3 regions of the Comamonas endophytica genome follow, and region 3 is predicted to be linked to each of the others. Evidence: predicted binding sites of a transcription regulator. Region 3 holds the regulator's gene; each other region holds the start of a gene.
The links. The regulator HrcA, encoded in region 3, represses chaperone genes, less so after heat shock. The targets are predictions, from matches to a motif close to TTAGCACTCNNNNNNNNNGAGTGCTAA.
Positions count from the first base shown of each region.

Region 1: a site for HrcA is predicted at 2,625-2,651, ahead of rpoH (RNA polymerase sigma factor RpoH). Genes of this name have one in related genera too.
Region 2: a site for HrcA is predicted at 2,089-2,115, ahead of M9799_RS05800 (co-chaperone GroES). Genes of this name have one in related genera too.

Region 1 is NZ_CP106881.1:2,544,388-2,548,667, forward strand. It holds gene M9799_RS11500 (SCO family protein) at 1-518, shown strand, start outside; gene M9799_RS11505 (Bug family tripartite tricarboxylate transporter substrate binding protein) at 556-1,554, opposite strand; gene rpoH (RNA polymerase sigma factor RpoH) at 1,653-2,597, opposite strand; gene cutA (divalent-cation tolerance protein CutA) at 2,776-3,102, shown strand; gene ftsY (signal recognition particle-docking protein FtsY) at 3,099-4,280, opposite strand, start outside.
Region 2 is NZ_CP106881.1:1,302,454-1,306,733, forward strand. It holds gene M9799_RS05795 (DUF3772 domain-containing protein) at 1-1,986, shown strand, start outside; gene M9799_RS05800 (co-chaperone GroES) at 2,199-2,489, shown strand; gene groL (chaperonin GroEL) at 2,537-4,192, shown strand.
Region 3 is NZ_CP106881.1:1,131,949-1,136,228, reverse strand. It holds gene recN (DNA repair protein RecN) at 1-273, opposite strand, end outside; gene M9799_RS04965 (NAD kinase) at 275-1,174, opposite strand; gene hrcA (heat-inducible transcriptional repressor HrcA) at 1,203-2,204, shown strand; tRNA gene M9799_RS04955 (tRNA-Ile) at 2,261-2,339, shown strand; gene serA (phosphoglycerate dehydrogenase) at 2,385-3,614, opposite strand; gene M9799_RS04945 (SDR family oxidoreductase) at 3,715-4,280, opposite strand, start outside.

The DNA.
Region 1 (4,280 bases), 1.4 Mb from region 3:
GCTTCCAGGGCGTGGACGTGACCGGCGCTGAATACGCGCGCGACTTCTCTCTGCCCGATGCGCAGGGCCGGCAGCGCACGCTCAAGGACTTCGCCGGCAAGGTGGTGGTGGTGTTCTTCGGCTACACCCAGTGCCCCGATGTCTGCCCGACCTCGCTGCAGGAGCTGGCCGAGGCCAAGCGCCAGCTGGGCGCCGAGGGCGATCGCCTGCAGGGCGTCTTCGTCACGCTCGACCCCGAGCGCGACCAGCCCGAGGTGCTCAAGGCCTATATGGAGAGCTTCGACCCCAGCTTCGTCGCGCTGCGCGGCACGCCCGAGCAGACGGCAGCCATGGCCAAGGATTTCAAGATCTTCTACAAGAAGGTCGAAGGCCGCACGCCGCAAAGCTACACCCTCGACCATTCGGCTGGCAGCTATGTGTACGACACCCAGGGCCGCCTGCGCGTCTATCAGCGCTATGGCAGCGGGCCGCAGGTACTGACAGCGGATGTGAAGGCGTTGTTGACAGAGAAGGCGTAAGCCCTGGCGCAGGCCCTGAGGAAGGGCCTGCGTCAACTCACTGCGCCGTGATCTTCTGGCTCCGGATGATCTCCCCCATCACTTGCACATCGGTGCGGATGCGGTTGGCCAGGCCTTCGGACGAGGTGCCCGCCACCTGCCAGCCCTGGGCAAACAGCTTGGCGCGGATGTCCGGGCTGCGTGCGATCTCGCTGAACAGCGTGCCCAGGCGCTGCACCAGCGGCTGGGGCATCGAGCGCGGCGCGGCCACCGCGTTCCAGATTTCCATCTGGTAGTTGGCAATGCCGGCTTCGGTCAGGCTCGGGTATTCGGGCACCAGCGAGGAACGGTTGGTGGAAGTCACTCCGATCACGCGCAGCTTGCCGGCGCGCGCCTGGGCCGCGGCCATGGCCGGGGGCAGCAGCGCCAGCTGGATCTGCTCGCCGATGATGCCGTTGATCACCTGCGGGTTGCCGGGGTAGGGCACATGCAGCGGCGCAATGCCGGCGCGCGCCTTGAGCAGTTCCATGCCGATATGCGCGACGGTACCTATGCCGGGGCTGCCGTAGCTCCAGCGGTCGCCGCTGGCGCGCGCGGCCGCGAAGAACTCTGCGGCCGTGGCGCCGGGGGCATTGGCGGACGCGGCCAATGCCAGCGGGGCGGTGGCCACCAGGCTCACCGGCTGCAGATCCTTGAGCGGATCGTAGGTGGCCTTGGGGTTGATCAGCTTGGCAATGGTCATGTTGCCATTGATCATCAGGCCCAGCGTGTGGTCGTCGGTGGCATGCGCCACTGCCTCGGCGCCGATGTTGCCGCCGGCACCGACCTTGTTCTCGACCACCACCGGCTGGCCCAGCAGCCTGGCCAGCGGCTCCGCCAGCGTGCGCGCGACCAGGTCGGGCGACGACCCGCCGGGAAAGCCGACGATCAGCTTCACCGGGCGCGTGGGCCAGGGGGCAGCGCCTGCCTGCGCGCAGGCCACGGCCGGAACGGCGGCGGCCACCACGGCGCAGGCCGCCGAGGCCAGCAGCGTGCGGCGGGTCAGTCTGGAAATCATGCGAACTCCTCGGATCGTTATCGGTAGGTGTGACTGGCGCGCCATGAAAAAAGCGCACTGCCCGACAGGGCAGTGCGCCGATTATCTCCGCCGCAGAATCAAGCGTATTCGGCCAGCGTCTTTTTCATCTTCTTCATCGCGGCCGCCTCGATCTGGCGGATGCGCTCGGCGCTCACGCCATAGACGGCGGCGAGTTCGTGCAGCGTCATGCCGCCCGAGCCATCGTCGTTGACCTTGAGCCAGCGCTCCTCGACGATGCGCCGGCTGCGCTCGTCCAGGCCGCCCAGCGCCAGGCTGATGCCGTCCGTGGCCAGCGCGTCGCGCTGGCGCGACTCGATCATTGCCGTAGGCTCATGCGAGCCATCGGCCAGGTAGGCGATGGGGCCGAAGGCGTTCTCGCCGTCATCGGCGGGCGAGGGATCGAGCAGCACGTCGCCGCCCGACATCCGGGTCTCCATCTCGATGACTTCCTCGCGCTTGACATTGAGCTTCTTCGCGACGGTGTCGACCTGCTGCGCGCTGAGCGTGTCGCGGTGCGTGCCTTCGTCCAGCGCCGCGGCGTCGGCCTTCAGGCCCTGCTTCATCGAACGCAGGTTGAAGAACAGCTTGCGCTGGGCCTTGGTCGTGGCCAGCTTGACCATGCGCCAGTTCTTCAGGATGTATTCGTGGATCTCGGCCTTGATCCAGTGCATGGCGTAGCTCACCAGGCGCACGCCCTGGTCGGGGTCGAAACGCTTGACGGCTTTCATCAGGCCGACGTTGCCCTCCTGGATCAGATCGCCATGCGGCAGGCCGTAACCCAGGTATTGGCGCGAGATGGCCACCACCAACCGCAGATGCGACATCACCAGACGGCCGGCTGCGTCCAGATCGCTGTCATTCTTGAGGCGACGGGCGTAGTCCTGTTCCTCTTCCAGCGTGAGCATGGGAAGGCGGTTGACGGCCGTGATGTAGGCATCCAGATTGCCCAGCGGGGGCACCAGCGCCCAGGGGTTGGCTGGTGCCAGGGTGGTCGTCGCAGCGGTTGCGGATGTGGAGGTCATTGAAGTCCTTTCTTCCATATCTTCATATTAGCAGTCTATTAGAGGGAGTGCTAAAGGCGAAGTTCCTTAACCATTGACGGCCTGTGCCAACCTCATCCGTAGGTCGCGCCTGACCTTGCCTCCAGGTTGGGCTCCAGCGCCCATCTAGACTGTTTGCCTCTTTGCTTCACATTCCAGCATGTCCTCTGAACCATCCTGGGTCGCACTGTGCGTCGTCACCACGACGGTGGCCAGTGCCGAAGACGCACGGCAGTTGGCCGTAACCATGCTGCAGGCACGGCTTGCGGCCTGCGTGCAAACCGAGCCCATCACTTCCCACTACTTCTGGCAACACGCATTGCAGGAGGAGAACGAATGGCGCGTGGTGTTCAAGACCCTGCCCGACACGCTGCCGCAGCTCATGCAGCGGCTGCGCGCCGAGCACCCCTACGAGGTGCCGCAGCTGCTGGTGCGCACCGAGCAGTGCCTGGGGGACTACACGCAGTGGGTGCGTGACTGCCTTTAGCTGAGCAGCGCCTGCGCGAACTCGCGGGCGTTGAAGGTCTCGAGGTCCTCGAGCTTCTCGCCCACGCCAATGAAGTACACCGGAACGGGGCGCTCCTGCGCGATCGCGGCCAGCACGCCGCCCTTGGCGGTGCCGTCGAGCTTGGTCACGATCAGGCCGGTCAGTTGCAGCGCGTCGTCGAACGCGCGCACCTGCGCCAGCGCGTTCTGGCCGGTGTTGCCGTCGATCACCAGCAGCACCTCGTGCGGCGCCGTGGCATCGGCCTTGGTGACCACGCGGCGGATCTTCTTGAGCTCCTCCATCAGGTGCAGCTGGGTGGGCAGGCGGCCCGCGGTATCGACCAGCACCACATCCTTCTTGCGCGCCTTGCCCGCCGTCACGGCATCGAAGCTCACGGCCGCGGGGTCGCCGCCCTGCTGGCTGACGATCTCCACGGTATTGCGCGTGGCCCAGACGCCGAGCTGCTCGCGCGCGGCCGCGCGGTAGGTGTCGGCCGCGGCCAGCAGCACGCTGGCGCCTTCGTCGGCCAGATGCTTGGTGAGCTTGCCGATGGAGGTGGTCTTGCCTGCGCCGTTGACGCCCGCGACCATGATGACGGTGGGCGTGAACTGGCCGATCACCAGCGGCTTTTCCAGCGGCTGCAGCAGGTCGGCAAGCGACTGGGCCAGCAGTTCCTTCACGGCCGCCGGGTCGGTGGCCTTGGTCTCCTTGACGCGGCGCTTGAGGTCGGTGAGCAGATGCTGCGTGGCCTTGACGCCGGTGTCGGCCATCAGCAGCGCATCTTCGAGCTCTTCATACAGCGCTTCGTCGATCTTGGTGCCGGTGAACACCGTGGAGATGCTGGAGCCGGTCTTGCGCAGACCGGCCTTGAGCCGGCCCAGCCAGTGGGCGCGCTCCGCCGGGGGCACCGCGGGTGCGGGGACTGGCATGGGTGCAGGCACAGGCACGGGTGCGGCGGGCGGGGCAGGAGGGGGGAGCGCTGCGCTGGCGGGAACGGCCGGCGCCGGCGCCGGCTTGCCCGCGCCGAACATCTGGCGCAGGCGGTCCATGGCGCCCGGCGCGGCCGGCGGACCTGACGCTGGCGCCGCGTCCGACCCGCGGGCGGCAGACTCCGGGATAATCTGCGGATCAATTTCCGGCACGGGTGCGTGCTGGGTAGGCGCGGACGCGGGCGTGCT
Region 2 (4,280 bases), 170 kb from region 3:
ATCGTGGTGGACGCGCAGCAGCGCAGCGAGGCGCTGCGCACCCGCGAGCGCGACCTGTTCCAGGCGCAGTTGACCGACCGTGCCCCCTTCCCTCTGGGCGGCGCGTTCTGGCGCGAGCTGGCGCAGGCCTGGCCGGACGACCGCGCGCGCCTGGCGCCGCTGGCGGACGAGCTGCAGGCCGCCGGCGCAAGGCTGGCTGCTCCAGGAAACCGTGGCTCCGTGCTGCTGGCGCTGGTGCTGGCGCTGCTGGCCATCACCGTGGGCGACGTGCTGGCCGAACGCGGCCTGGCGCGCCTGGCGCAGCAGGTGCTGCCGGGCGGGCGGCTGCGGCGCTCGCTGCTGGTCATCGCCATCGTCGTGGTCAACATGACGGTGGTGGCGCTGGCGCTGCAGGGCTTCCTGCAGACGCTGCGCGCGCGCGCCGACTTCGGCCCGATGTCGGGCAAGCTGGTGGCACTGGTCGACGAGTCCGTGCTGTACATCGTCTACGTGACCAGCCTGGGCCGCGCGCTGCTGGCCAACGCCCGGCCGTCGTGGCGGCTGCCGGCGCTGTCCAATGAACTGGCGCTGCGGCTGCGCCTCTATCCCTGGCTGGTGGCGCTGGTCAGCGTGCTGGTGTGGATCCCCACGCAGGTCGCCGGCATCTCCGAGCTCAGCACCGCCGCGCTGCGTGCCTGCCAGGGCATCACCGCGATGGCGCTGGTGCTGATGATCGCGGCCACGCTGGTGCGCCTGCGCACGCCGCAGCCGCAGCCACAGCAGGAGCAGGACGACAAGGCAACGCCACCCGAGCCGCGCCCACTGTGGGTCGGGCTGGCGCTGGGCCTGGTCACGCTGGCGCTGGTGGGCGTGGTGCTGCTGGTGGGCGTCGGCTACATCAGCGTGGCCAGCCTGGTGGCCACGCAGCTGGCCTGGACCGGCCTGGTGGCCATCAGCTTCTACGTGCTGTTCAAGTTTGCCGACGACCTGTTCATGGCACTCGTGTCCTCGCGCGGCGAATTCGGCCAGCGCCTGCAAAAGAGCTTCCACTTCTCGTCCAGCACGCTCGACCAGGCGGCGGTGGTGCTGTCGGCGCTGGCGCGCGTGCTGCTGTTCCTGTACATGCTGATCGCGCTGGGTGCGCAGCTGGGCACGCGCCCGGACGAGGTGCTGCAGCAGACCGACCGCATCAGCGCCGGCCTCACGATCGGTGAATTCCAGATCAAGCCCGGGGCGATCTTCAGCGCGCTGGCGGTGCTGGTCGGCGGCTTCGTGGCGCTGCGCATTTTCCAGCGCTGGCTGCGCGAGCGCTACCTGCCCACCACCACGATGGAGCCGGGCATGCAGAGCTCGCTGTCCACGCTGCTCAACTACGTGGGCGTGGTGCTGGTGGTGGCGGCCGGGCTGTCGGCCATGGGCATCGGCATCAACCGCATCGCCTGGATCGCCAGCGCGCTGTCGGTGGGCATCGGCTTCGGCCTGCAGGCCATCGTGCAGAACTTCATCTCCGGATTGATCCTGCTGGCCGAGCGGCCGGTGAAGGTCGGCGACTGGGTGGTGCTGGGCACGACCGAGGGCGACATCAAGCGCATCAACGTGCGCGCCACCGAGATCCAGCAGGGCGACCGCTCCATCGTCATCGTGCCGAACTCCGAATTCATCACCAAGACGGTGCGCAACATGACGCTGACCAGCGCCGAGGGCCGCGTGCTGATCCGCCTGCCCATGCCGCTGTCGACCGATGCCAAGCGGGTGCGCGAGCTGATGCTGGCAGCATGCAGCGCGCACCCGGGCGTGCTGGAAACGCCGGCACCCTCGCTGAGCCTGGAGGGCATAGAGAACGGCAGCCTGATCTTCCAGGCCATCTGCTACGTTGCCAGCCCGCGCCTGGCCGGCGGCGTGCGCAGCGACCTGCTGTTCACGATCCTCGACGACTTCAAGAACGCCGGCCTGCCGCTGGCCGTGCCCACCATGATGATGGCCACCCCGCCGACGGCGCAGGGCTGAAGTCCCCGCGGCCGGCGGGGTGCCCGGCCGCTCCATCTGTCCACACTCCGCAACAGGCGCTTGCAGCAAAAACCCTTGAAACGGCAAAAATACGCCTTATGATTAGCACTCATTGGAGTAGAGTGCTAACAGCACCTGCCCCAGGCAATTCGAATGCCAAGCCACTTCGGCTTGGCAGTGTTGTTTCAACTGTTGATGTATTTGGAGATGTTATGCAACTTCGTCCTCTGCACGATCGCGTGATCGTCAAGCGCCTTGAAAACGAAACCAAGACCGCTTCCGGCATCTATATCCCCGACAACGCTGCCGAAAAGCCCGACCAGGGCGAGATCCTGGCCGTCGGCCCGGGCAAGAAGAACGACAAGGGCGAGCTGATCTCCCTGAACGTCAAGGTCGGCGACCGCGTTCTGTTCGGCAAGTACAGCGGCCAGACCGTCAAGGTCGATGGCGACGAACTGCTGGTGATGAAGGAAGACGACCTGTTCGCGGTCGTCGAGAAGTGAATCTTCTCCTTCCCAGCATTCCAGTTAACTGAATTCGGAGAATCAAAATGGCAGCTAAAGACGTAGTTTTCGGTGGCGAAGCACGCGCCCGCATGGTTGAAGGCGTGAACATCCTGGCCAATGCGGTCAAGGTGACCCTGGGCCCCAAGGGCCGCAACGTGGTGCTCGAGCGCTCGTTCGGCGCTCCCACCGTGACCAAGGACGGCGTGTCCGTGGCCAAGGAAGTCGAACTCAAGGACAAGCTGCAGAACATGGGCGCCCAGCTCGTGAAGGAAGTGGCTTCCAAGACCAACGACATCGCCGGTGACGGCACGACCACCGCGACCGTGCTGGCCCAGGCCATCGTGCGCGAAGGCTCGAAGTACGTTGCCGCCGGCCTGAACCCCATGGACCTGAAGCGCGGTATCGACAAGGCTGTGGCCGTGCTGGTCGAGCAGCTCAAGAGCCAGTCCAAGGCCACCACCACTTCCAAGGAAATCGCCCAGGTCGGTTCGATCTCGGCCAACTCCGACGAGTCCGTGGGCCAGATCATTGCCAACGCGATGGACAAGGTCGGCAAGGAAGGCGTCATCACCGTCGAAGAAGGCAAGAGCCTGGACAACGAACTCGAAGTCGTCGAAGGCATGCAGTTCGACCGCGGCTACCTGTCGCCCTACTTCATCAACAACCAGGAAAAGCAGTCCGCCATCCTGGACAACCCCTTCGTGCTGCTGTTCGACAAGAAGATCAGCAACATCCGTGACCTGCTGCCCACGCTGGAGCAAGTCGCCAAGGCCGGCCGCCCGCTGCTGATCATTGCCGAAGACGTCGAAGGCGAAGCCCTGGCGACGCTGGTGGTGAACACCATCCGCGGCATCCTGAAGGTCGTGGCCGTCAAGGCGCCTGGCTTCGGCGACCGCCGCAAGGCCATGCTGGAAGACATCGCCATCCTGACGGGCGGCAAGGTCATCGCCGAGGAAGTCGGCCTGACGCTGGACAAGGTCACGCTGGAAGACCTGGGCCAGGCCCAGCGCGTCGAGATCGGCAAGGAAAACACCATCATCATCGACGGTGCTGGCCAGGCTGCTGAAATCGAAGCCCGCGTGAAGCAGATCCGCATCCAGATCGAGGAAGCCACCTCCGACTACGACCGCGAAAAGCTGCAAGAGCGCGTGGCCAAGCTGGCCGGCGGCGTGGCCGTGATCAAGGTCGGCGCTGCCACCGAAGTCGAAATGAAGGAAAAGAAGGCCCGCGTGGAAGACGCACTGCACGCCACCCGTGCAGCTGTGGAAGAAGGCATCGTGGCCGGTGGTGGCGTGGCGCTGCTGCGCGCCAAGCAGGCCGTGGGCCAACTGACCGGCGACAACGCCGACCAGGACGCCGGCATCAAGCTGATCCTGAAGGCTGTCGAAGCGCCCCTGCGCGAGATCGTGTCCAACGCCGGTGGCGAACCCTCGGTCGTGGTCGATGCCGTGCTCAAGGGCCAAGGCAACTTCGGCTTCAACGCCGCCAACGACACCTACGGCGACATGATTGAAATGGGTATCCTGGATCCCACGAAGGTCACGCGCACGGCCCTGCAGAACGCGGCTTCCGTCGCAGCCCTGCTGCTGACGACCGAGTGCATGATCGCCGACGCTCCCAAGGCCGACGCAGCTCCCGACATGGGCGGCATGGGCGGTGGCATGGGCGGCATGGGTGGCATGGGCGGCATGGGCATGTAATTTGCCCCGCTGTCCGGCAGGCCTCAGGGCCTGCCAGCTCCAGCCAACAAAAAACCCGCAGTTCGAAAGACCTGCGGGTTTTTTACTG
Region 3 (4,280 bases):
CAGCAGCGTGTCCTCCAGCGCGAAACCGCCTTCCTCGAGCCAGGGCTTGAGCCGCGCCGGGCACTCGAATTCGGCGCAGATGTCGGCCTGCGACGCGCCTTCGCGCACCACGCCGGCATCGGCGCGCGCGCCCAGGGCCAGCTGCACCGCGTCGATCAGGATGGACTTGCCGGCGCCGGTCTCGCCGGTCAGCGCGGTGAAGCCGCCGTGCAGATCCAGGTCCAGCGCCTGGACGATGACAAAGTCGCGCAGTGCAATGCGTTTGAGCGCCATATCAATTCATCCCCTCGTTCCAGCCCAGTTTCTTGCGCAGGGTGGCAAAGTAATTCCAGCCCTTGGGGTGCAGGAAGCGCACCGAATGTTCCGCCTTGGTCACCAGGATGCGGTCGCCATGCAGCAGCGAGGCCAGCGACTGCATGTCGAAATTGGCGCTGACATCGCGCCCGCCCACCACCTCGATGGCGACCTCGGTCGCATCCGACAGCACGATGGGCCGGTTGGAGAAGGTGTGCGGCGCGATCGGCGCCATGACCCAGGCGGGAATCGAGGGGTGCATCATCGGGCCGCCCACCGACAGCGCATAGGCCGTCGAGCCCGTGGGCGTGGCGATGATCAGGCCGTCGGCGCGCTGGTTGGCGACGAAATGCCCGCCGACCTCGACGCGCAGCTCGACCATGCCCGAGGTGCCGCCGCGGTTGACCACGACGTCGTTCATCGCCAGCGCCTCGAACACCAGCTGCTCGCCGCGCATGACGCGCGCGCGGATCATGGGCCGCAGGTCTTCCTCATATTCCCCCTGGAGCATGGGCGTGAGGGGGGCCTGATAATCTCCCAGCGGAATGTCCGTGACGAAGCCCAGGCGCCCCTGGTTGATGCCGATCAGCGGCGTGCCGTAGCGCGCCAGATGGCGGCTGATGCCCAGCATGGTGCCGTCGCCGCCCACGACCAGCCCGAGGTCGCAATGCGTGCCCAGGCCGTCGATATCCATCGATTGGTAGCCCTCGATGCCGGCATTGGCGGCCGAATCCGCATCGACGATGACTTCGCAGCCCTGCCGGGTCACGAAGCTGGCGATATCCTGGAGGGCGTGGCGGACGCTGTCGGGGCTGGCGCTGCTGGAGGCGGGCGACTGGTATTTCCCTATCAGCGCGACGCGGCGGAACTTAGAAGTCATTTTGAAATTACATCATTAAAATCACTACATGCTCGATGACCGTGCCAAGTTGTTACTCAAAGCGCTGGTCGAGCGATATATCGCCGACGGCCAGCCAATAGGTTCACGTACGCTTTCGCGTGCCTCGGGCCTTGAATTGTCGCCTGCAACCATACGCAACGTGATGGCCGACCTCGAGGAGCTCGGCCTGATCGTCAGCCCGCACACCTCCGCGGGCCGTATTCCCACGGCCAAAGGTTACCGTCTGTTCGTTGACACCATGTTGACAGTGCAGCGCGACGGCCTGCATGCGCCCGCGCTGCCGGCCGAGCAGCCGCAGAAGGTCATCGCCAACGCCGCGCACCTGCTGTCGAACCTGTCGCAGTTCGTCGGCGTGGTGATGGTGCCCAAGCGCAGCTCGGTGTTCCGCCAGATCGAGTTCGTGCGCCTGTCGGAAAAGCGCTTCCTGGTCATCATCGTCTCGCCCGAGGGCGACGTGCAGAACCGCGTGATCTTCACCGAGGTCGACTACACCGCCGCGCAGCTGGTCGAGGCGGCGAACTTCCTCAACGCCAACTATGCCGGCCTGGCCATGGAACAGGTGCGCGAACGCCTCAAGGGCGAGGTCGAACGGCTGCGCGGCGAGGTCGCGCAGCTGATGCAGGCCGCCGTCAACGTCGGCACCGAAAGCCACAGCGAGGAGGGTGATGTCGTGATCGCCGGCGAGCGCAATCTCCTGGCCGTGAGCGATTTCTCCAGCGACATGGACCATCTGCGCCGCGCCTTCGACCTCTTCGAGCAAAAGACGCAGATCCTGCGCCTGCTCGACATCTCGAACCAGGCCGAGGGCGTGCGCATCTACATCGGCGGCGAAAGCCATGTGGTGCCCTTCGAGGAGCTGTCGGTGGTGAGCGCGCCCTACGAGGTCGACGGCAAGGTCGTCGGCACCCTGGGCGTGATCGGCCCGACGCGCATGCACTACGACAGGATGATCCAGATTGTCGACATCACCTCGAAGCTCGTGACCAATGCGCTGAGCCATCGCCGATAGCGTCTACAATGAGCGGGTTTTGCCAGGGCAGCTCAAGTCCCTGGCTTCAGGTTTGCGGGCCTCTAGCTCATGCTTGGTTAGAGCAGCGGACTCATAATCCGTTGGTGCCGTGTTCGACTCACGGGAGGCCCACCAGTTGAAAAAGCCAACCCCCTGGGGTTGGCTTTTTTGTCTTCAGGCTCAGAGCAGCACGCGGCAGCGGATCGTCCCCGCGATATCCAGCAGCTGCGCCATCGGCAGCTCCTGCGTGTCGCCGATGTCCATCACCACATAGCCCAGCTTCTCGTCGGTGCGCAGGTACTGCCCGGCGATGTTGATGCCGTGCTGCGCGAACACCTGGTTGATGGCCGAGAGCACGCCAGGCACGTTGTGGTGCACGTGCAGGATGCGCTTTTGCCCGGGGTGCGGCGGCAGCGCGACCTCGGGGAAGTTCACGGCCGAGATCGAGGTGCCGTTGTCGCTGTATTTGACCAGCTTCTCCGCGACTTCGAGGCCGATGTTGGCCTGCGCCTCCATGGTCGAGCCGCCGATGTGCGGGGTCAGGATGACGTTGTCCAGGCCGCGCAGCGGGGAGATGAATTCATCCTTGTTGGTGCGCGGCTCGACGGGGAACACGTCGAGCGCGGCGCCCAGCAGATGGCCCGACCTGAGCGCATCGGCCAGCGCGTCGATCTCCACCACCGTGCCGCGCGAGGCGTTGATCAGGATCGCTCCGGGCTTCATGGCCGCCAGTTCGGCGGCGCCGATCATCCATTGCGTCGAGGGCAGCTCGGGCACGTGCAGGCTGACGATGTCGCTGGTCGCCAGCAGCTCCTGCAGCGAGGCCGCCTGGCGCGCGTTGCCCAGCGGCAGCTTGGTGACGATGTCGTGGAACTGCACCTGCATGCCCAGGCCCTCGGCCAGCACCGACAGCTGGCTGCCGATCGAGCCGTGGCCGACGATGCCCAGCGTCTTGCCACGGATCTCGTAGGAGTTCTCGGCCGTCTTGAGCCAGCCGCCGCGGTGCGCCGCCGCGTTCTTCGCGGGAATGCCGCGCAGCAGCAGGATGGCTTCGCCCAGCACCAGCTCGGCCACCGAGCGGGTGTTGGAGTAGGGGGCGTTGAACACCACGATGCCGCGCTGGCGCGCGGCGTTCAGGTCGACCTGGTTGGTGCCGATGCAAAAGCACCCCACGGCGACGAGCTTCTGCGCCGCCTGGAACACTTCCTCGGTCAGCTGGGTGCGCGAGCGGATGCCGACGAAGTGCACGTCGGCGATCTTGCGCATCAGCTCGTCATTGGGCAGCGCGCCCGTGATGGTCTCGACGTTGGTGTAGCCGGCCTTGTGCAGCAGCTGCAGCGCGCTGGGGTGGATGCCTTCCAGCAGCAGGAATTTGATCTTCGATTTGTCCAGCGAGGTCTTGGTGGTCATTGCATGGTTCCCATTGCACAAGCTTCCATTACAGCGGATTCCCTATACCGCCACACGGGATAGGTCCACCGACCCCGTGCAGCGTTGGCCTGATCAGGCCTCAGCCCCGGCCGACGAAAGGCATCTTGGTGGCCATGACGGTGTGGAACAGCACGTTGGCCTCGAGCGGAAGATTGGCCATGTACAGCACCGACTGGCCCACCACGCCCACATCCATGGTCGGCTCGACGGCGATCTCGCCATTGGCCTGGGGCACGCCCTGCGTCATGCGCTCGGCCAGCTCGGTCAGCGCGTTGCCGATGTCGATCTGCCCCACGGCGATGTCGTACTGTCGGCCATCGAGCGCCGCGGTCTTGGTCAGCCCCATCACCGCATGCTTGGTCGCGGTGTAGGCGATCGAATTCGGGCGCGGCGCATGCGCCGAGATCGAGCCGTTGTTGATGATGCGCCCGCCCTGCGGGCTTTGGCTCTGCATCACCTTGAAGGCCTGCTGCAGGCAATAGAACATGCCGTTGAGGTTGACATCGACCACCTCGCGCCACTGCTGCGCAGTCCAGTCGATGAAGGAGCCGGGCGGGTTGCCGCGGCCGGCGTTGTTGAACAGCACATCGACGCGGCCGAACTGCTCGACGGCGCGGGCAAACAACGCGGCAACGGCTTCAGGGT